Regions from separate parts of the Mammaliicoccus vitulinus genome, predicted to be linked through region 3. Evidence: predicted binding sites of a transcription regulator. Region 3 holds the regulator's gene; each other region holds the start of a gene.
What was found. Region 3 encodes CtsR, which represses protease genes until heat stress. Its sites were predicted from a motif close to ATGGTCAATAAAGGTCAAACA; they were not measured.
Positions count from the first base shown of each region.

Region 1: a site for CtsR is predicted at 3,030-3,050, ahead of clpP (ATP-dependent Clp endopeptidase proteolytic subunit ClpP). Genes of this name have one in related genera too.
Region 2: a site for CtsR is predicted at 5,172-5,192, ahead of clpB (ATP-dependent chaperone ClpB). Genes of this name have one in related genera too.

Region 1 covers NZ_CP118974.1:2,078,633-2,086,045, forward strand. The annotation lists gene PYW35_RS10430 (phosphoglycerate kinase) at 1-65, opposite strand, end outside; gene gap (type I glyceraldehyde-3-phosphate dehydrogenase) at 180-1,190, opposite strand; gene PYW35_RS10440 (sugar-binding transcriptional regulator) at 1,241-2,257, opposite strand; gene PYW35_RS10445 (glutaredoxin family protein) at 2,408-2,668, opposite strand; gene clpP (ATP-dependent Clp endopeptidase proteolytic subunit ClpP) at 3,097-3,693, shown strand; gene whiA (DNA-binding protein WhiA) at 3,968-4,909, opposite strand; gene PYW35_RS10460 (hypothetical protein) at 5,043-5,192, opposite strand; gene PYW35_RS10465 (gluconeogenesis factor YvcK family protein) at 5,294-6,280, opposite strand; gene rapZ (RNase adapter RapZ) at 6,277-7,182, opposite strand; gene trxB (thioredoxin-disulfide reductase) at 7,349-7,413, opposite strand, start outside.
Region 2 covers NZ_CP118974.1:1,955,731-1,963,143, reverse strand. The annotation lists gene PYW35_RS09820 (NAD(P)H-dependent flavin oxidoreductase) at 1-773, shown strand, start outside; gene PYW35_RS09815 (CoA-disulfide reductase) at 836-2,167, opposite strand; gene PYW35_RS09810 (DegV family protein) at 2,174-3,019, opposite strand; gene PYW35_RS09805 (Cof-type HAD-IIB family hydrolase) at 3,032-3,844, opposite strand; gene PYW35_RS09800 (metal-sulfur cluster assembly factor) at 3,964-4,272, shown strand; gene PYW35_RS09795 (Crp/Fnr family transcriptional regulator) at 4,399-5,091, opposite strand; gene clpB (ATP-dependent chaperone ClpB) at 5,264-7,413, shown strand, end outside.
Region 3 covers NZ_CP118974.1:2,491,046-2,498,458, reverse strand. The annotation lists gene PYW35_RS12515 (FUSC family protein) at 1-1,065, shown strand, start outside; gene pdxR (MocR-like pyridoxine biosynthesis transcription factor PdxR) at 1,060-2,469, opposite strand; gene pdxS (pyridoxal 5'-phosphate synthase lyase subunit PdxS) at 2,580-3,467, shown strand; gene pdxT (pyridoxal 5'-phosphate synthase glutaminase subunit PdxT) at 3,469-4,047, shown strand; gene PYW35_RS12495 (NupC/NupG family nucleoside CNT transporter) at 4,098-5,318, opposite strand; gene PYW35_RS12490 (CtsR family transcriptional regulator) at 5,493-5,954, shown strand; gene PYW35_RS12485 (UvrB/UvrC motif-containing protein) at 5,969-6,505, shown strand; gene PYW35_RS12480 (protein arginine kinase) at 6,506-7,413, shown strand, end outside.

The sequences.
Region 1 (7,413 bases), 410 kb from region 3:
AAATCTGCTCTTACAAGTACTTTTTTACCTTTTACATCTACGTCTTTAACATTCTTCTTTGCCATGACTTGTCTTCCTCCTCTAGATAATAGAAAATGCGATATGATTAAAAATAAGCGGTGAAGCGATGTGCTCCCCGCTTACTCATAAGCATAACCTATTTAGTTCATTTTTTTAAATTATTTGTTAGCTTGAGCTGCTAAATATTCTAAAGTACGAACTAATTGTGAAGTGTAAGACATTTCATTGTCATACCAAGATACAGTTTTAACTAATTGACGATCTCCAACAGTCATTACACGAGTTTGAGTTGCATCGAATAATGAACCGTAAGTGATACCAATGATATCAGAAGAAACGATTTCGTCTTCAGTGTAACCGAATGAATCATTTGTAGCATTTTTCATAGCTTCATTGATTTCTTCTACTGAAACTTCTTTGTCTAATACTGCTGTTAATTCTGTTACTGAACCAGTTGCTACTGGTACACGTTGAGCTGATCCATCTAATTTACCTTTTAAGTCTGGGATTACTAAGCCGATTGCTTTAGCAGCACCAGTTGAGTTAGGTACGATGTTTTGAGCCGCAGCACGAGCACGACGGAAGTCACCTTTAGAATGTGGAGCATCTAAAGTATTTTGGTCACCAGTGTAAGCGTGAATAGTCATCATTAGACCTTCAACGATACCGAATTGGTTATTTAATACTTGAGCCATTGGAGCTAAACAGTTAGTTGTACAAGACGCACCTGAAACGATTTCTTCTGAACCGTCTAATTCGTCATGGTTAACGTTATAAACGATTGTTTTTAAATCGCCTGAAGCTGGAGCTGAAATTAATACTTTTTTAGCGCCTGCATCGATGTGAGCTGAAGCTTTTTCTTTATCAGCGAAGAAACCAGTACATTCTAATACTACGTCGATATCTAAATCGCCCCATGGTAATTCTTTAGGGTTAGGATTTTCGAAAGTTTTGATTTCTTTACCGTTTACGCGGAATCCGCCTTCGATAACTTCTACTTCATCTTTGAAACGACCTTGTGTTGAATCGTATTTTAATAAATGAGCTAACATTGCGTCATCTGTTAAATCGTTGATTGCTACTACTTCGATATTTTCTACCTCTTGTAATCTTCTGAATGCTAAACGACCTATTCTTCCAAAACCATTAATTGCTACTTTAGTTGCCATGAATGATGGCCTCCTTTATATTTGTTATTTCAAAAAGGGTTTGAAACCTTTTATTCCAAGTTAATCATTGCTTTTGCAGCACCTTCATCTGTTATAAGAATGGTGTTCTTAGGTGCTATCTCAAGATAAGCTTTAATTGCTTCTGCTTTAGAAGCACCTCCCGCTACTGCAAAAATGTTTGTCTTCGTTGCCAAATCTTCTAGTTGCAAACCGATTGTTTTAACACGATGTACGACTTCACCTTTGGAATCAAAATAATATCCAAAAGCTTCTCCGACTGCATGATGATGTTTCAATTGGCTTAATACTTCTTCAGAAGTCTTTCTTCTTTGTGCCATCTTCAGCGCATCACCAATACCGTGAATGATAAAATCTGAATGACGTATTGCATCAAGCACCTCAATAACTGCAGGTTCTTTCAACAAAGTTTCATACGAACTTTCGCTTACTTGATCTGGAACATACAAAACCTTATATGACCCGCCTGTTCGATTTGCCATACTTGCACAAATTGTATTTGCTTGGAATACTACGTTTTCTCCCAAACCACCACGCGCTGGCGTGAACAAAATGTCTTTATCTAATGGGTGCAACGACTCACTAACCCTGGCCATTGTAGAACCACCAGTTACTGAAACAGAAGCATTATCATATAATGACTGTTCGAGTAATTCAGCTGTCACTGTACCCATTTCTGCTTTAACCGTCTCATCTGAATCTGAATTACCTCTTACTATATGTGCTTTCACACCATATCGATTAAATATTTCTTCCTCAATATGATTAAAGCTTGAATATAGCGTTAAGTAATGTGATAACGAAGCGAGAATGCGCTCCCCTGTTTCGGTCAATTTCATACCTGTTGACTGAACGCTGACTAAATCTTGTTGTTTTAAAATTTCTATTTCAGTTCTCAATACCCGCTCAGTAACATTCATAACATCACTTAACGTTCTTCGACCAATAGGTTGCTTCTTCTCAATCGTCGATAAAATATTAAAACGTCGATACATCTTGTCAATCAAGTCAGGAACTAGTCTATGTTGTATCTTCAATAAATCTTCCATAAACAAGTCGCCTCCTTATAGATTAACAGATGGGCAAAATCTAACCTAGGTTAGACGTTTTTCGTCCCATGCGGGTCAAAAAAATAATATCTGTTTACAGTTTTATAATACACCCCCCATATAGAGATTGCAAGTTAAAAGCGTCTCACATTAGTTCAAGTCATCATACGCTTCAATCAAAGTGACAAAATCAATATGCCCTTCTTGCAACACAACACCTTTATACTCAACAACTGGCACTCTTAGCATAAATTTTTCATGTAATGTATCGTCTTCTTCTATATTAATAGTATCAACCTTAATATCATGATTATATGATTCTTTAAAAAAATCTATTTGTATTTTCGCATCTTCACACAACCCACAATTTAATCCAACATAAAATTTGATAGTCATAAAATCATCCTTCATTATAATAAGCCTCCCCGAGACGAATTGAACGCCCATCTCAAGAACCGGAATCTTGCGTGTTATCCTTTACACTACGGAGAGTTAAATCTTAATTATTAATTTATATTCACTTAACATCTTACACATATAATAGAACTATCAACTATAAGGAGTGAGAAGATTTATGACGATTAATCAAGCAGAAAACATCATTAGAAAAAGATGTGAACACTTTAATATATAAGTCACTCAAATCCATTGCACTCAGCTCGTTGATTACGGAAACTATTATATCATTTATGCGAACATTGACAACTCATGTCGCAAATTTCCAGTGTATAAATCAGCTATTTAAGTTATAATATTCATCAGTAGGTCATATATTTTGACCATGTTTGACTTTGTAGTGTATGATATGGTCATTAAGATATTCAAAGGAGGATTAACTGATGAATTTAATACCAACAGTTATCGAAACAACAAATCGCGGAGAACGCGCTTATGATATTTACTCACGTTTACTGAAAGACCGCATTATTATGTTAGGTTCAGCTATTGATGACAACGTAGCGAACTCAATCGTATCGCAATTATTATTCTTACAAGCACAAGACTCTGAGAAAGATATATACTTATATATCAACTCACCAGGCGGAAGCGTAACAGCTGGTTTCGCTATTTATGATACAATTCAACACATCAAACCAGACGTACAAACAATTTGTATCGGTATGGCTGCATCAATGGGTTCATTCCTATTATCAGCTGGTGCAAAAGGTAAACGTTTCGCACTACCTAACAGTGAAGTAATGATTCACCAACCATTAGGTGGCGCACAAGGACAAGCTACAGAAATCGAAATTGCAGCTCGTCATATTTTACGCACACGTGAAAAATTAAATAAAATTTTATCTGAAAGAACTGGACAACCAATTGAAAAAATTGAAAAAGACACAGATCGTGATAACTTCTTAACAGCTGAAGAAGCTAAAGAATATGGTTTAATCGATGATGTTATGCATCCAGAAGATATCAAATCAAATTAATATAAAAAAAGCATCCGGGACTATAATAGTCTCGGATGCTTTTTTAAGTTCATAAACGAAGTTTAAATCCAATACTTTATCAACTTTTCTTAATAAATTTTCATCTATATTAAAAAATATTTTGGTAATATTCGGTATTTTTTTAGCGCTGACTCCTGCGGGAACAGCATGATTCGAAGACTACAGGCTGAGAACATGCCCGCGGAAAGCATGGCATAAAAAAATATATGTGTTCAACGTACTATACAATAATAATCAGACTTTCATTTATACCTTATTGTATTGTTTCGCCGCTTCTAATTTTCTCTGCCATTTCGTTTAGTTTACGTAGTCTATGGTTTATACCTGATTTAGAAATTTTCCCTGTACTCACCATTTCTCCTAATTCTTTGATAGATACATCTTGGTTATCTATTCTTAATTTCGCTACTTCTCGCAGTCGATCTGGTAAATTATCAATTCCAATTTCTTTGTCGATCAGTTGAATACTTTCTACTTGTTTCATTGCGGCACTTACTGTTTTATTTAAATTGGCAGTTTCACAATTGACGAGTCTATTTACAGAGTTTCTCATATCACGAATAATTCTAACATCTTCAAATTTCAGTAATGCTTGATAGCCTCCGATTAAACTTAGAAAGTCAGAGATTTTTTCTGCCTCTTTTAAATAACTTATATATCCTTTTTTGCGTTCTAATTGTTTAGCATTTAAATCGTATTGATTCATAAGCGCTGTCAGATCTGCTGAGTGCTCTTCATATAAAGAAAATATTTCTAGATGATAAGAAGATGTTTCTGGATTATTGACTGATCCTCCTGCTAGAAAAGCACCTCTTAAATAACTTCTTTTACAACAATCATTTTTCAAAATATCTTTGTCGATTACTTGTTTAAATACACCTTCTTGTAAAATACCTAGCTCATCTAATATTTCTTTAGCTTTTACTTTTATTCTACTGATATATATATTATTTTTCTTAAGTTTCATTTTCTTTCTCACCAATAACTCAACTTCTACTCCGAAGCATTTTTTTATGAGAGAAAAAATACGACGTGCTATCGCTGCATTTTCAGTTTGTACATTTATGACAAATTGTTGATTAGAAATACTTAAATTACCATTCATTCTAATCAAAGCTGAAAGTTCTGCCTTTGCGCAACAATCATCTACTTCAATTCTTGTTAGTTCATTTTTCATTTCTGAAGCAAAGCTCACAGCAGACCACCCTTTCTTAATTTATATGCACATAAAAATAATGATATGCCTAAAGACATATCATACGTTTTGTATCTATTTTATATTACATGGAATAGCCGGGCGTATCAAGTTTTTCAACTTAAACAATTTATTATTTTCTTTTTGTTTCTTTTATGATGCCAAATAACAACATTGCTAAACCAATTACTAAGAAACTTATGCCTATTTGCTGATTAGTCATTAAACCAATAAGTAGAAATATGCATCCTACTAATACCATTATGATTTGAACGTTCTTCATCAATCATCACCTCATCTTGAAAGCCCTTACACTAATATTACTTGATTTCCATAAAAAAATATAGTTACAACTCATCTAATCGTTGTAACTATATCGTTAATTTATTTATCTTTTTTATATTGAATTGTACTAATTTCTCGTAACGCAATTTCATATATAAGTTGTGCTAACACTTTGTTGTTATGTCTTATATATTGATGAGGTGTAATACTTACTAAATTATTATCATGGATGCATTGCACACCCATTTCTGTTAATTTGTCACCATCAAATTCAACTTGCTTTGCATCTTCTTGTTCGTATCTCAATAAAATTTCTTCATTAAAACGTTTATTTTGACAGATTACAAAATCAATAAATTCTTCGCCAACATGATCATGAATAGCTTTCACATGGTCACTAACTGAATAACCTGTTGTTTCGCCCTTTTGAGTCATAAGATTACATACATATAATCTTTCAGCTTCAGTATTTATAATAGCATCTTTAACTTTATTTAAAATCAAATTAGGCATTATACTCGTATATAACGAACCAGGTCCCATCACAATTAAATCTGCTTCTTCAATTGCATCAATGGCCTCTTTCATTGGTTCAATATCTTCAGGCGTTAAAAATACTTTTTCAATTTTCTTTGACGTTTTAGGAATATTAGACTCTCCAACTATAATCTCACCGTCTGACATCACAGCATTTAATACAACACTTTTAGTCGTAGATGGAATGACTTGGCCTTTAATATTTAAAATTTTACTTAATTCTTTAACTGCATGACCAAAATCATTCGTTATATTCGTCATAGCTGCTAATAGTAAATTTCCTATAGAGTGTCCGCCTATCTTTTCTTCTTCAAAACGGTATTGAAACAGTTGTTCAAGCATAGGTTCAGTATCACTTAAAGCTGCTAGCACGTTTCTAATATCTCCAGGAGCAGGTATATCCATCACATCACGAATTTTACCTGTACTGCCGCCATCGTCTGCAACTGTTACGATAGCTGTAATATCTATTTGATACTCTTTCAGTCCTCTCGCTAATACTGAAAGTCCTGTTCCGCCTCCAATTAAGACGACTTTTAATTTTTTCATTTTTTCTTTTTACTTTCAATATGTGCATCGCGATGTGACGTATACACAACATAGTCAAAGTTCTCTTTAATATCTTCTCCTAAACGTTTTGCAAGTGCAACTGATCTATGTTGACCACCTGTACATCCTATAGCAATTGTTAATTGGGATTTACCTTCTTTTTTGTAACCTGGCAACATAAACATTAATAATTCACTAAATTTTTTATAAAATGTATTTGTTTCTTTCCATTTCATAACATATTGGTAAACTTCATCATCTAGACCAGTCAACGGTCTTAATTCATCTACATAGTATGGGTTAGGTAAAAACCTTACATCAAATACGATATCTGCATCGATGGGCATTCCATGTTTGAAACCAAAACTTAACACTCGAACTTGGAATGTTGTAGAAGGATCTTTTTCAAACGTTGCAATCAATTCTTGTTTTAATGCTTTAGGTTTCTTTTCAGTAGTATCTATTACAAAGTTGCTGATACCTTTTATATCACCTAATAATTCTCTCTCTTGTTCAATAGCTGATAATAAGCTACCTTTCTCACTTAGAGGATGTGTTCTTCTTGTTTCTTTATATCGCGAAATCAATTTTTTATCATTTGCTTCTAAAAATAAAATATCTACAATAACTCTTTTTTCACTTTGTATATAATCTAGTTCTTCTCTTAAGTCACCAAAGAAATCTTTACCTCTTAAATCAATACCTATTGCAACTTTGGATAAAGACGGATTACCTTGATCCATTAAGTCTACAAACTTTTGCAATAAAATTGGTGGTAAATTATCAACGCAAAAATATCCTAAATCTTCTAACGCTTGTAATGCGACTGATTTTCCCGCACCAGACATACCAGTTACAACGAGCAATTCATTTTTTACATTACTTTTATCGATAGGTTGCATAACACTTCTCCTTTAACGATCATATATACCTTTATCTTACATGATAATACGATAAAAAACATTAATTAAATGGCTGTTCAACTGTGTAATCATCAGTAACAACGAGTATTTGTAATCAAAAAATGCACATAAAAAAACTGTCGACTTTATCGACAGTTTTGTTGAATTATATTAATTGTTCTTCGTCTTCTAGTGATTCGATATATGCTTGAGCATTTTGTGCTGCGATAC
Region 2 (7,413 bases), 540 kb from region 3:
GAAAAGAAATTATTAAAATAAAACAACTAACAAATAAACCTTTTGCTTCAACAATTATGGTCAGTGAAGATATTACTTTCGTCGGAAATATCGTTGATATGCTTATTGAAGAAAACGTACCTATAGTATTAATTAATGGCTTGCTAGATCAAGAATTATTTAATAAATTAAAAGAAAATAATATGAGAATTATTTTTAGACCTATAACGCCTACAATAGAAAATGCGAAAGCTGCAGAAGAAATGGGGGCTGATGTATTTGTAGCAACTGGTTTCGATGAGGGAGGAACAGTACCAGAACGTGTGATTGGTACTTTTTCCATAGTGCCTATGATTGTAGATGCAATTAGTATTCCAGTTATTGCTGCTGGAGGCGTTGGCGATGTAAGAGGAGTGAGAGCTGCGTTTTGTTTAGGTGCTGAAGGTGTCTATGTAGGTAGTGTGCTTATTCCCACTATAGAAAATCCAGCTGCTGAAAATGTAAAACAATATATCGTTGATTCGAACGCTGAAGATTTAATTTTATTTAGAACTTTGCCAGCATATTATCGATCTTTGCCGGGTAAATTAGCTAAAGAATTAGAAGATATGGATAAAAATGGTGCGACAAATGAAGAACTCGCTAAACATATGGGTGCTGGAAGAAATATGAGACTTGGTATGGTAGAAGGAGATACAGAAAATGGTTATGTATCAGTAGGAACAGGTATAAGTCCTATTAAATCAATCTGTACTGTCAAAGAAGTAATAGATGATTTAATGCAAGATTTTTAAGATTTAATAAAAAAAGCATATCACTCTGTTTACTGAGAAAAATCAGTAGAGTGATATGCTTTTTATTTTGATTGTGCTTTATAACCTATCATATTGACGATATCTTTTGGACTAGAAAAAGGTGGGGCATAAGCAATTTCTATGTCTCTTAATTCATCTATCGTGAGTTCACCGATGATAGCTGTTGATAAGATATCAATACGCTTATCCGCACCATCTTTACCGACTGCACATGCACGTAAAATTTTACGAGAACTCTTTTCGAAATAAACGCGCAACGTAATGGGTTCAGCATTTGGATAATAACCAGCATGTTGCTTTTGAGTTTGTTCGACAACATCAACATCATAATTTTCCAATTCACTTTCTGAGATGCCGACACTTCCTAGTGCATAATCAAATACACGAACGATATTTGTTCCTAACAGGCCGCGGAAAGCTGATTTTTCATTGGATGACTTCGCTACGAGATTTTCAGCAATTAACGAAGCTGCTCTATGCGCACCCCAAGCTAAAGTGATACTTGTAGGCTTTTTAGTATGTCTATAAAACGTTTCAATCACATCACCAATTGCATAAACGCCTTCCAAATTTGTTTCGAAATATTCGTTGACTGGCACGTAACCTTGTTCATTTAATTGAAGTGATGATGATTTCAGCCAATCACTATTTGGCTCAATCCCAACACCTGTAATAACGATATCATAGTCTTCAACGTGGCCAGATTTAAATGTAACTGTTCGATCAGTAATACTTTCAATTTCCTCATTTAATCGATATTGAATCTCTCTTTTATCTAATTCTTCAAAGATGACGTTATTTAAATCTTTATCCATACTTTTGTTAATATGATCACTTCTATGAATTAAAGTTGTCTCTATGCCTCTATAAAATAAATTCTCTAAAATTTCTAAACTGACATATCCAGCACCAACTATCAATGCAGATTGAACCTTTTCGTTTACGATAAAGTTTTCAATTTCATCTGTATCAACTAAGTTTCTTAAAGTGAATACTCTATCTGATTGAATAGGTAAGTGTCTTGCTCGACAACCGGGACTTAAAATAAGTGTGTCATATTGGTCTTCAAAAGTTTCACCAGTTTGATGATTTTTAATCGTAATTGTTTTATGTGCATCATTTAAAGCGATTGCTTCATGATAAGTTTTTACAGTGATATTTTTTTTATCATAAAATTGTTCGGGTGTTGCAGATAACATTAAATCTCTATCTTCTACAACTTCACCTAAATAGTAAGGTAAACCGCAATTTGCAAAACTCATATCTCTATCTTTTTCATATACAACAATTTCACTTTCTGAATCAAGACGTCTAATTTGTGATGCAACTGTGGCTCCACCAGCAACTGCACCAACTACGATAATTTTATTCAATTACGATCACTCCTTATAATAAAATATTGCGATCGTGCCACTTCCTGTATGAGAACTAATAACGGGACCAATGTTTGAAATGATCACATCTTTAGGTGATAAAGTGTCTTGCATCAATGATTTTAGTCTTTCTGCTTCTTCGTAATCATCAGCATGCGTTATATAGATTGTTTCATTTGAAAAGTCGCTATTTTCATGTTTCATTTTTTCTATAATGGCATGCCATAGCTTTTTAGAGCCACGATATTTTTCGATAGGTACAAGTTTACCTTCTTCTACGTGTAATAAAGGTTTTATGTTTAATAAATTACCAAGAAAAGCTTGTCCTTTAGATAATCTGCCGCCACTTGCTAAATAGTTTAAGTCTTTTACCGTAAATAAATGTCTAATTTTCTCAAGTTTGACTTTAATATATTGATCTAATTCTTCAAATGTATAATCTTGCTGGATTTTATCTTGAACATCGAGTATAAGTTTCCCACACCCCATTGAAGCACTTAAAGTATCATAGATGGCTAAGTCGAGATTAGGGTACTCTTCTTTAACTTGCTCTTTAACTAAGCATGCAGTTTGGTATGTGCCGCTTAAAGCGCTGCTAAAAGCTAGATAAATAGCTTGTTCATTGTTTTCAGCGATTTCTGTGAATACTTTAGTCATTTGTTCCATAGTTGCTTGGTTTGTCTTAGGGTGTTTATTTTGCTTGATGGCAGCTAATACTTCTTCGTTCGATATTTCATATAGGTCTACTTTATTTTGGTTATCAATGACGATCCCATAAGGTAAAAAGTAGAATCCATATTCTTCAATTTGTGATAATGTTAAATCTGAACCACTATCTACTATCATTTTCATTTGAATAACCCCTTACATATTTAGTCCAAAATGTTTGTTTAAGTATTTTCCGATACCATCATTGTTATTAGTGTCTGTAACTTCTGTTGAAATTTCTTTAAGTTCTGGAATAGCATTACCCATAGCAATTCCGTAATTAGCAAATTGTATCATTTCAAAATCATTATCTTCGTCGCCAAATGCAATGATATTATCAAAGTCTATATTTAAATATTCAGCTACATATTTCACAGCTTTGCCTTTGTTAATACCCTTTTTAACAATCTCAATAACAGGAAATGGTGCGCCCCAACGACGATGTTCTATAAATTCAGCATAATGCTTATTTAAGTGCTTCTTAATATTAGGAATTTCATTTTCCTCTGCTTGTATTAATAAGCTCGTCGGTGATTCTGGAAGTAACTGGTTTAATTCACCATACTTAATTTCTGGGTTACCCATACTAAAACCTTCAAATAATGTTTGATCATAAGTATTAATATAAACTTGATCTCTTACTTCTGCTATAACGTTTTTAACGTTAAGTTGGCTTATATCTTGGAAAATTTTAGAAGCTATTCGTGCGTCAAATTGTTCGTGCTTTGGTTCAAATCTATTGTCAGTAGGGTGGTGTATATAGGCACCATTAAAATTAATAATAGGTGTGTTCATATCCATAGCATTATAATAATCTACGCTTGCTCGATATGGTCGACCTGTTGAAATAATAATTTCATGACCTGACTTCTTTAAATATTGTAATACGCTTTTAGTAAAAGGTGAGATGTGCTTTTCATCATTTAATAATGTGCCATCTAAATCTAAACAGATTAAATGTTTTTCCATATCGATAACTCCTTACTCATTTTCTTTTTGATACATACTATAATATCATATCATTTTCTTTAACCAATGCTTTAAATTTGATATATTATATATAGTAACTTTAAGAATGAGGTGAAAATATGGAAGAAGAAATGAAAGATAGTATTATTGGTGCACTTGAAAACGTAATTGACCCAGAACTTGGAATTGACATAGTTAACTTAGGTCTTATATACAACGTTGACTTAGACGATGCTGGATTATGTACAGTAGAAATGACACTAACTTCTATGGGTTGTCCTATGGGGCCACAAATTATAGATCAGGTTAAAACAGCTTTAGCTGAATTACCTGAAGTTAAAGAAACAGAAGTTAACATTGTTTGGAATCCACCATGGGGTAAAGACAAAATGTCACGTTACGCTAAAATTGCATTAGGTGTAAGCTAATAAAACAAATAAGCATATCACGCTACTGATTTTATTCAGTAAGTAGCGTGATATGCTTTTTTTATAATGGGACGATTTTGTTTGTGCAAGCTTGCCTAGGGTATGGTTCGAGTAGCACAATTTTAATTATTCTATTCTACAAATTGATAAAGGACAGTTTTCACAGTTTATAGATTTTTTTAAGTAATCTAAATCATGTATCGTAATTCTTTTATGCTGTACAGAGACGATGTTTTCCTTTTTTAAATAGCTCAACATTCGATTAACACTTTCTCTTGTTACGTTACAGAAGTTAGCTAATTCATGATTGGTTAAATCTACATTAATCAAAATACGATCGTCAACTTGAACGCCGTATGTGTTTGCTAGTTTAATGAGTATGGAATAGAAAGCACCTGTTTTTCCTAAAGTATATACATCTCTGATTAGATATTCGTTCTTTTCATTTTCGTTTTGAACCCACAGTAACCATTCGTATTTTAGCACTTCATCATTTAATATTGCTTCTTCAAATTGGTTTTTTGGCATGCTGTATACGATTGCTGCTTCTTTCACCCGTGCTGAGAGGCTATGTGTTTTTCTGCCACAAAACAAAGTAGTCGAACCGAAGATACTATGTCTTCCTAATAATTTCGTATTAAATTCTTTTCCGTCTTCCATCACACGATGTGTAATAACTTTTCCTTCAGAAATGACATAAATATGATTACATAAGTCTCCAGAATGGTATATATAATGGTGAGTGTCAAAATGTAGTCGTTGGCCGTTGTTTATAATGTATTCAATAACTGAAGTAGCTTCTGTATATGTAGTTTGCAAAAGATCACTTCCCCGTTTATTTTCAATTGTATTTTACCATAATATGGGATTAAAAAGCTTTGGAAATTTGATGTTTTATATTTGTCAAAGAAGGTCAAACAGTATATAATTAAATTAAGGTCAAAGATAGTCAAACTATTAGGCCGATGAAAAATTAAAAGAGGTGATACATTTGGATATTAATCAAATGACATATTCAGTTCAAAGTGTTATCGAGAAAGCACAACAATTATCACAATCATATCAACTACAAAATATTGAAATAGAAGCTGTATTATTATCAGCGTTAAATGAAGATGAAAGTGTTTTTAAAAGAACATTAGACAGAGCTAAAATTGATACAGAATCATTAAAAGAGAAATATGAACAAAAGTTAAATCAATATTCTGTAGTAAAAGGTGATAACGTCCAATATGGACAATACGTGTCGCCGAAACTCAATGAATTGTTTAACAAAGCTAATCAAATTAAAGAAGAAATGCAAGATGACTTCATGTCGATGGAACATATTTTAAAAGCAGCAATGGAAGTTGACCAAACGACTAAAGACATCATTGGAAATAAGAAAGAAGTCATAAATGAAATTATTAATAAAATAAGAGGGGGTAATCGTGTGACATCACAAAATCCTGAAGTGCAATATGAAGCACTATCTAAATATGGTAGAGATTTAGTTGAAGAAGTACGAAAAGGTAAAATGGATCCAGTTATTGGTAGAGACGAAGAAATTCGAAATACGATTCGCATATTAAGTAGAAAAACTAAAAACAACCCGGTATTAATTGGGGAACCTGGTGTAGGTAAAACAGCAATTGTAGAAGGATTAGCGCAACGTATCGTTAGAAGAGACGTTCCTGAATCACTTTTAGATAAGACGATATTTGAATTAGATTTATCAGCTTTAGTGGCTGGCGCTAAATTCAGAGGTGAATTTGAAGAAAGATTGAAAGCTGTCTTAAAAGAAGTAAAAGATTCAGAAGGTAAAATTTTACTTTTTATTGATGAAATTCATATGCTTGTTGGCGCAGGAAAAACAGAAGGTGCTATGGATGCAGGTAATATGCTCAAACCAATGCTAGCAAGAGGTGAATTGCACTGTATCGGTGCAACAACTTTAAATGAATACCGTCAATACATTGAAAAAGATTCTGCATTAGAAAGACGTTTCCAAAAAGTGAACGTGAAAGAACCAGACTTAGAAGATACTATTTCAATTTTAAGAGGTTTAAAAGAAAGATATGAAGTTCACCACGGTGTGCGTATACAAGATAGAGCGTTAGTAGCAGCGACAGAATTATCAGATAGATATATTACGGATCGATTCTTACCAGATAAAGCAATAGACTTAGTTGACCAAGCATGTGCGACGATTCGTACAGAAATGGGTTCTAACCCTACAGAATTAGATGCAGTAAATAGACGTGTTATGCAACTTGAAATTGAAGAAAACGCACTGAAATCTGAATCTGATCAAAGTAGCCAAATACGTTTAGAAGAATTACAAAAAGAATTAGCAGACGAAAAAGAAAAACAACAACAATTACAAAGTAAAGTTGAACAAGAAAAAGAACAAATCAAATCACTTCAAGATAAAAGAGCAGAGTTAGATGAAAGTAAACAAGCTTTAGAAAATGCGGAAAATCAATATGATTTAGCGAAAGCAGCAGAACTTAAACACGGTAAAATACCTCAAATAGAAGCGGAATTAAAAGCGCTAGAAAATGAATTTGCTGAAGAAACAGGTTCTGATCATGATCGTTTGATTAGAGAAATTGTAACAGATGAAGAAATTGGTTATATCGTAAGTCAATGGACAGGTATTCCAGTTTCAAGACTAGTTGAGACTGAAAGAGATAAATTGCTTAAACTATCAGATATTTTACACGAGAGAGTAGTAGGACAAGATGAAGCAGTTGATTTAGTATCTGATGCAGTAGTTAGAGCAAGAGCAGGTATTAAAGATCCGAATAGACCAATTGGTAGCTTCTTATTCTTAGGTCCAACAGGTGTCGGTAAAACGGAATTAGCTAAGACATTAGCAGCAACTTTATTCGATTCTGAAAAACATATGATTAGAATAGATATGAGTGAATATATGGAAAAACATTCAGTCGCACGACTCATTGGTGCGCCTCCAGGTTATGTAGGTTATGAAGAAGGTGGCCAACTAACTGAAGCAGTTAGAAGACAACCATACTCTGTCATACTACTTGATGAAATTGAAAAAGCACATAATGATGTATTCAACGTATTGTTACAATTGTTAGATGAAGGTAGATTAACAGATGCGAAAGGGCGCAGTGTCGATTTCAAAAATACGAT
Region 3 (7,413 bases):
GGAGAAGATATATATATAAGTGAATTAGCTGATTTGATTAATAATACGGTTAAGTTGCTTAATGAATCTGATTTACAACTAGACAAACAAATTAGCTATAGAAAGCCTATGTATTCAAGGATTATTAAAGAAAACTTATCTAAAGACTCTTTAGTGCTTATGTCATCTATGCAATATGGCATTATTTTATTTGCTTCTGTTATTATTGCATTTGGAATGGGATTTGAAAGAGCTTATTGGATACCTATGTCATGCTGTTCTGTATTGTTAGGTTCATCTTCTTTATCAACTATACAAAGAGCATTACAAAGAACAGTTGGTACAATTATAGGTATGTTAGTCGCAGTTTTGATTTTAGTATTTGAGCCGAATACATGGACCATTGTAATTTTAATGGCTATCTTGATGGGGACAGCTGAATTATTAATCGCATTTAACTATACGATTGCTGTTATGTTTATAACGCCAAATGTACTATTAATGTCTGCAGCTATAACTAAACACTTCGACACTTATTTAGTGGTACCTAGAATAACAGATGTTATCATTGGATCAGTGATAGGTTTGATAGGTGTACTAATAGTTGGAAGAAATCAAGCTTCTAAAAAATTACCGAAAACAATTAATAATACTTTGAGGTTACAAGCTAATATATTACACACACTATTTTCATCAAATAAATATCAACATAATATTGCAGATTCAACAATCATCAGAGAAATGCATACAGAAATCATGAATACTAAAGCGATGTATCAAGCAGCTTTAAATGAAATGGATAACAACGTTAAGAAGGTTGAATATTTATATCCAATTATATTTACCGTAGAGCAATTAGCTTTTACATTAGAAAGAGCATATGAAAAAGGTAACATCAGTACTTTATCTGATCAATCTATAGGTCTTTACTTAACAACCTATGAAAATATATGCAAAAAAGTAGTGTTTAATACAAGTTATGAACCTATTGAATTACCGCAATTAAAAGAGTTTACGAGTATTAGAACGGAATTAATGAAATTGCAAAGTTTAAGCAGTAATAAATTAGACAAAAAGACTTCATAACGATGAAGTCTTTTTTCTTTTGGTTAAACATGATATTAATGCGTTAATATGATCTTCTGTATCTTCTGTATTTATTCCGCCAAAGCCCAGTACAAAATGTGGTTTGTTGTCTGTTTTTTTGAAACGGTAGTGAGATAGTGGTTTTATGTCTATATCAGCTTCTTTAATTCTGCTTATACAGTCTTCTATAGTTAGACCGTTTGTAACAGTTAATATAAAATGCATCCCGGTTAATTCTCCTGAGATTGCAAAAGTTTCTGGATACTTTCTAAGTTGTTTGAGAATATGATCTCTTTTAGTTCTATATATTTTCCTCATTCGATTCAGATGTCTTTCAAAATGTCCTTCATTCATAAAACGACTGAGCATGTATTGAGTATGTCTAGGTACCGTGCCACCTTCTATATTGGTTTTCTTTTGATAGAGTGTGATTAAGTTTTTAGGTAATACTGCATAAGCTACACGTAGAGACGGAGAGATTGATTTAGAGAATGTACTGACATATATAACACTATCGGAGTTGTCTAAACTTTGTAGCGCTGGAATAGGTCTGCCACCATATCTGAATTCCGAGTCATAGTCATCTTCAATTATAAAGCGATTAGATTTCTCTGATGCCCATTTTATAAGTTGAGTTCGTCGTTTTAAATCCATAATGACGCCGGTAGGAAACTGATGGCTTGGTGTGATATAGACGACATCATAATCAGTCTTTTTGATTTGTTCAATATCAATTCCATTTTGCGTTACAGGTATAAACTCAAAAGGTACATGTTTTCTTTTGAGTAAATTTCTCACTTGTTTATATAGTGGGTCTTCTATCATATATTTTGAATCAGAAATCATATCTGTGATAATGGATAATAATTGTTCAGTTGATGAACCTACAATGATTTGTTGTGGTGAACAGTTCACGCCACGACTGTGAAATACATAATGTCCGATTTCTTTTCTTAAATTTAAATCTCCTTGTTTATGACCACTATCCAAAAGGTGAACTTGTTGCTCGTCGAATGCTTCTTTTGCATATTTTCTGAACAGGTCACTTGGGAAGTGTTCTTTATCTATTGCACCCAGTTTAAAACTATATTTATAGCTTATTTCATCTTGGTTAGTTTGAGCAGGTACTTTTGTTTTATAAGTTACAGGCAAGTTTACAATATCATTAATATAGAAGCCTGATCGATTTTTGCTATAAATATAACCCTCGTCACATAGTAGTTGATATGCATGTTCGATAGTTGTCTGACTGACAGAGAGATAGTGACTCAATTGTCTTTTTGAAGGTAGTTTTTCATCGTGTCTCATGACATCGTTAATGATATTTTGTTTAATATTTTCATAAAGTTGTTGGTATATTGGTATATTAATATTTCTATTAATATCAAACATAAGCATTTCCATATCGTTAACCTCAAATCTGACCACTTATTTTTTGATAAATCTGACTCTTTTAGCAGTTCAGAATTTAGTATAACCTACTAATAAGCGGTTTAAAAGGAGGAAGTTTTAAGATGTCAAAAATTACTGGTTCAGATAAAGTTAAAAGAGGTATGGCAGAAATGCAAAAAGGTGGCGTAATCATGGATGTGGTTAATGCTGAACAAGCTAAGTTAGCTGAAGAGGCTGGTGCTGTAGCTGTAATGGCATTAGAACGTGTTCCATCTGATATTAGAGCGGCAGGTGGCGTAGCAAGAATGGCAGATCCTCGTATAGTGGAAGAAGTAATGAATGCTGTTTCAATTCCAGTTATGGCAAAAGGAAGAATTGGTCATATAACTGAAGCGCGCATTTTAGAATCAATGGGTGTGGATTACATAGATGAGTCAGAAGTATTAACACCAGCTGACGAAGAATATCATTTAAAGAAAGATGATTTTACAGTACCATTTGTATGTGGTTGCCGTAATTTAGGTGAAGCTGCACGTAGAATTGGTGAAGGTGCGGCCATGTTACGTACGAAAGGTGAGCCAGGTACTGGTAATATTGTTGAAGCTGTTCGTCATATGAGACAAGTTAATTCAGAAGTACGCAAATTAGCAGTTATGAGCGACGATGAAATTATGACTGAAGCTAAAAATATTGGTGCCCCTTATGAAATCCTAAAAGAAATTAAAGATTTAGGTCGTTTACCAGTTGTGAACTTTGCTGCAGGTGGTGTGGCAACACCAGCTGACGCTGCGTTAATGATGGAGTTAGGCGCTGACGGCGTATTTGTAGGTTCTGGTATATTCAAATCAGAAGCACCTGAAAAATTCGCAAAAGCTATCGTTCAAGCTACTACACATTACCAAGATTATAAATTGATCACTGAACTTTCTAAAGAATTAGGACCAGCTATGAAAGGTTTAGATATTAATCAATTATCATTAGAAGAACGTATGCAAGAGCGTGGATGGTAATATGAAAATTGGTGTTCTAGGTCTACAAGGTGCGGTAAGAGAGCATATTAAGCATATAGAGCAAACTGGTCATGAAGGTATTGTAATTAAGACAGTCAATCAATTAAATGAAATTGATGGTCTCGTATTACCTGGTGGAGAATCGACAACTATGCGAAGATTAATGGATTTATATGGTTTTACTGAGTTGCTGAGAAATAGTGAATTACCTATGTATGGCACTTGTGCTGGTCTTATACTGTTAGCTAAAGCAGTTGTTGGACAGGAAAGTCATTTAAATAAATTAAATGTAGTTGTTGAAAGAAATTCGTTTGGTAGACAAGTCGATAGTTTTGAACAGGATTTAGATGTGAAAGGAATAGATGAAGCGGTTAATGCAGTATTTATACGTGCCCCGCACATACAATCTGCTCATGAAGGTGTAGAAGTGTTATCTACAGTTGAAGATAGAATAGTAGCTGTAAGACAAAATCAATACTTAGGTATATCTTTCCATCCAGAACTAACAGATGATTATAAAATCATGAAATATTTTATTGAAGAAATTGTTGAACAATATCAAGTGAAACAACCACAATAAAAATAAAACAGTCAACTGGCTTAAAAAGTCAGTTGACTGTTTTTGTTTTATTATAAGAAGAATCCAGCGATAGTTGCTGATAAGAATGATACAAGTGTTGCACCGTATAATAGTTTTAAACCAAATCGTGCAACGTTATCTCCTTGTTTATCATTTAATGATTTTACAGCACCGGCAATGATACCAATTGATCCAAAGTTTGCAAATGAAACTAAGAATACAGAAATGATACCATTTGCTCTTTCAGAAATGTCTGCTTCAGGTAAAATACCCATTGCAACGAATTCATTCGAAAGAACTTTAGTTGCCATAATACTACCAGATTGTACTGCATCTGCCCATGGAATACCTGCTAAGAAAGCAAATGGGGCAAAGATAAATCCAATTAAAGTTTGGAAGTCCCAAGAAATAGAACCTCCAGAAACAGCTGAGAAGATATTAGATGTGACACCATTTAAGAGGCCAATCAATGCTACATAACCGATTAACATTGCTGCAACGATAACCGCTACTTTGAAACCATCTAAAATATATTCTCCTAACATTTCGAAGAACGACTGTTTTTCTCCAGACTCTTGAATCATAATGTCGTCTTCTTTAGGGTCTACTGTATATGGATTTATAATGGATGCCATAATAAATCCACCAAATAAGTTTAATACAATTGCTGTTACAACATATCTTGGTTCAACCATTGTAAAGTATGCACCGATAATAGATGCAGAAACTGTTGACATAGCTGAAGCAGTTAATGTATACATACGATGCTTAGGAATTAAAGGAAGTTGTTTTTTTATAGAAATAAATACTTCAGATTGACCTAAAATTGCAGATGCAACTGCGTTATATGATTCTAATTTTCCCATACCATTTATTTTAGAAATAACTAATCCTAAATATTTAATGATAAGAGGTAATACTTTAATATATTGTAAGATACCGATAAGTGCTGATACAAATACGATTGGCATCAATACGTTAAGGAAATAAACTGAAACAGGTTTGTTACTCTTTGGATCGACGTTTGCTACACCATCAAACACAAAGTTTATCCCCTCCATCGCTTTTGCTATGATATAGCTAAAGCCATTTGAAATTCCACCTATGATAGTTAATCCACCTGTTGTTTTTAATAATAAGAAAGCAAATATAAACTGAATTACGATCATTAATCCTATATACTGCCATCTGACGCGCATTTTATCAGAGCTTACTAGCCATGCTAAAAATAGGAATAATAAGATACCGATAATCCCGATAATATAATGCATTACTAACACACCTTTCCCTTGGTATTCTCTCTTTAATAACCTATCTTATATCATAACTTATTTCTTTTGAAAGCGGTATGAAATTTTAAAAATTTTTCAAGAAACAAATTAATTGAAATAATAAAGTGCAGAACATATAATATAGTCAAAGAAGGTCAAAAGAGGTGATGATTAATGCACAACATGTCGGATATCATTGAGCAATACTTAAAGCAATTGTTGGAAGAGGCTCAAGGTGATGTCGTTGAAATTAAACGTGCGCATATTGCTGAAAAGTTTGATTGTGTACCTTCCCAGTTAAACTATGTTATTAAAACAAGATTTACTAATGAGCACGGTTACGCTATTGAAAGTAAAAGAGGTGGTGGAGGTTACATTCGTATTTCTAAAGTCGAAACGAATAGTCAATCAGCATTTATTAGACATTTAATAGAGTTGACAGGTGATCAAATATCGCAAGCAAATGCATTTAGAATCGTTGACGGCTTATTTGAGAATAAGCTAATTACGGATAGAGAGAAAAAAATGATTTTACAAACACTTCATAGAGATACATTACAAATAGAAATACCATATAGAGATATTATTCGAGCAAATATATTGAAACGTATACTTGCCGTCATACATTATAGTTAAAAAGGAGTGACAGTATGCTTTGTGAAATTTGTGGTAAAGAAGAAGCAACGATTCAATTAACATCAACTGGTAAGAAACATAAAACTGAACAATGGATTTGTAAAAACTGTGCTTCAGAACATTTTTATTTCCAAGATGATCAAATGAGCGATCAAAATTTAGATCAAGAATTTGTTGTGAATCAATTTTTACAATATCTCGTAGGTAAACACGGCATTAACTTTAAGCAAGTTCAACCACAAGAAGAAAAGCACTGTCCTACTTGTGGCATGACTTTACCTGATATAGCTAAAGTAGGTAAGTTTGGTTGTCATGACTGTTATGAAACGTTTAAAGATGATGTACCTCAAATTATTAGAAGAGTGCAAGCGGGTAGTGGCGAACATACAGGTAAGATACCTGTTTCATCTAGAAGCAAAATCCAGCTTAAACAACAAATAGCTGAAAAAGAAAAAATCTTACAAGGTTTGATTGAAGAACAAGCTTTTGAAGATGCGGCAGTTGTTAGAGATGAAATCAAAGCTTTGAAAGCAGAAGGTGAGGTCAAGTAAATGGAAGAACATATCAATGAACATATTAGCGATTGGATGAAAAAAACAGATGATACGCCAATTGTCATGAGCTCCAGAATAAGACTTGCTCGAAACCTTCAAGATGAAGTTCATCCGCTCAAATACGAAGATGACGAAACAGGAAATAAAGTAATTGATAAAGTTAGTAAGGCATTATCAAATTTAAAACTTACAAAGTTATCTGAATTAAGTGAGCTTGAGCAAAATAAATTAGTATTTAAACATTTAATCAGTCCTGCACTTACGAAACAGCAGTCCGGCGCAGTACTATTAAATGAAGATGAATCTACAAGTGTTATGATTAACGAAGAAGACCATGTAAGAATACAAGTAATGGGCAACAATCTCGTGTTAAATGAACTTTATGAAACAGCATCTAAATTAGATGATGAGTTAGACAAACATTTAACAATTTCATACGATGAACAACATGGATTTTTAACGACATGTCCTACTAACATTGGAACTGGTTTAAGAGCGAGTGTCATGTTGCATTTACCAGGACTGAGCATTATGAAACGTATGAAAAGAATTGGCCAAGCAATTAATCGATTTGGTTATACAATTCGGGGTATATATGGAGAAGGAACAGGTGCACTAGGCCATGTATATCAAATATCGAATCAATTAACACTTGGTAAGACTGAACAAGAAATTATTGAAGACTTAACACAAATTGTTGAACAGATTATTAGTGAAGAAGAACAAATTCGACAAAGACTTGATCGCTTTAACCATATGGAAACGAAAGATAGAGTCCATCGTGCTAAAGGTATCTTAAAGTCAGCGCAGTTAATATCTGTTGAAGAAGCATCACTTAGGTTAAGTGAAATGAAACTCGGTATAGATTTAGGTCATCTCGAGAGTAATGACTTTAATTTTGATAA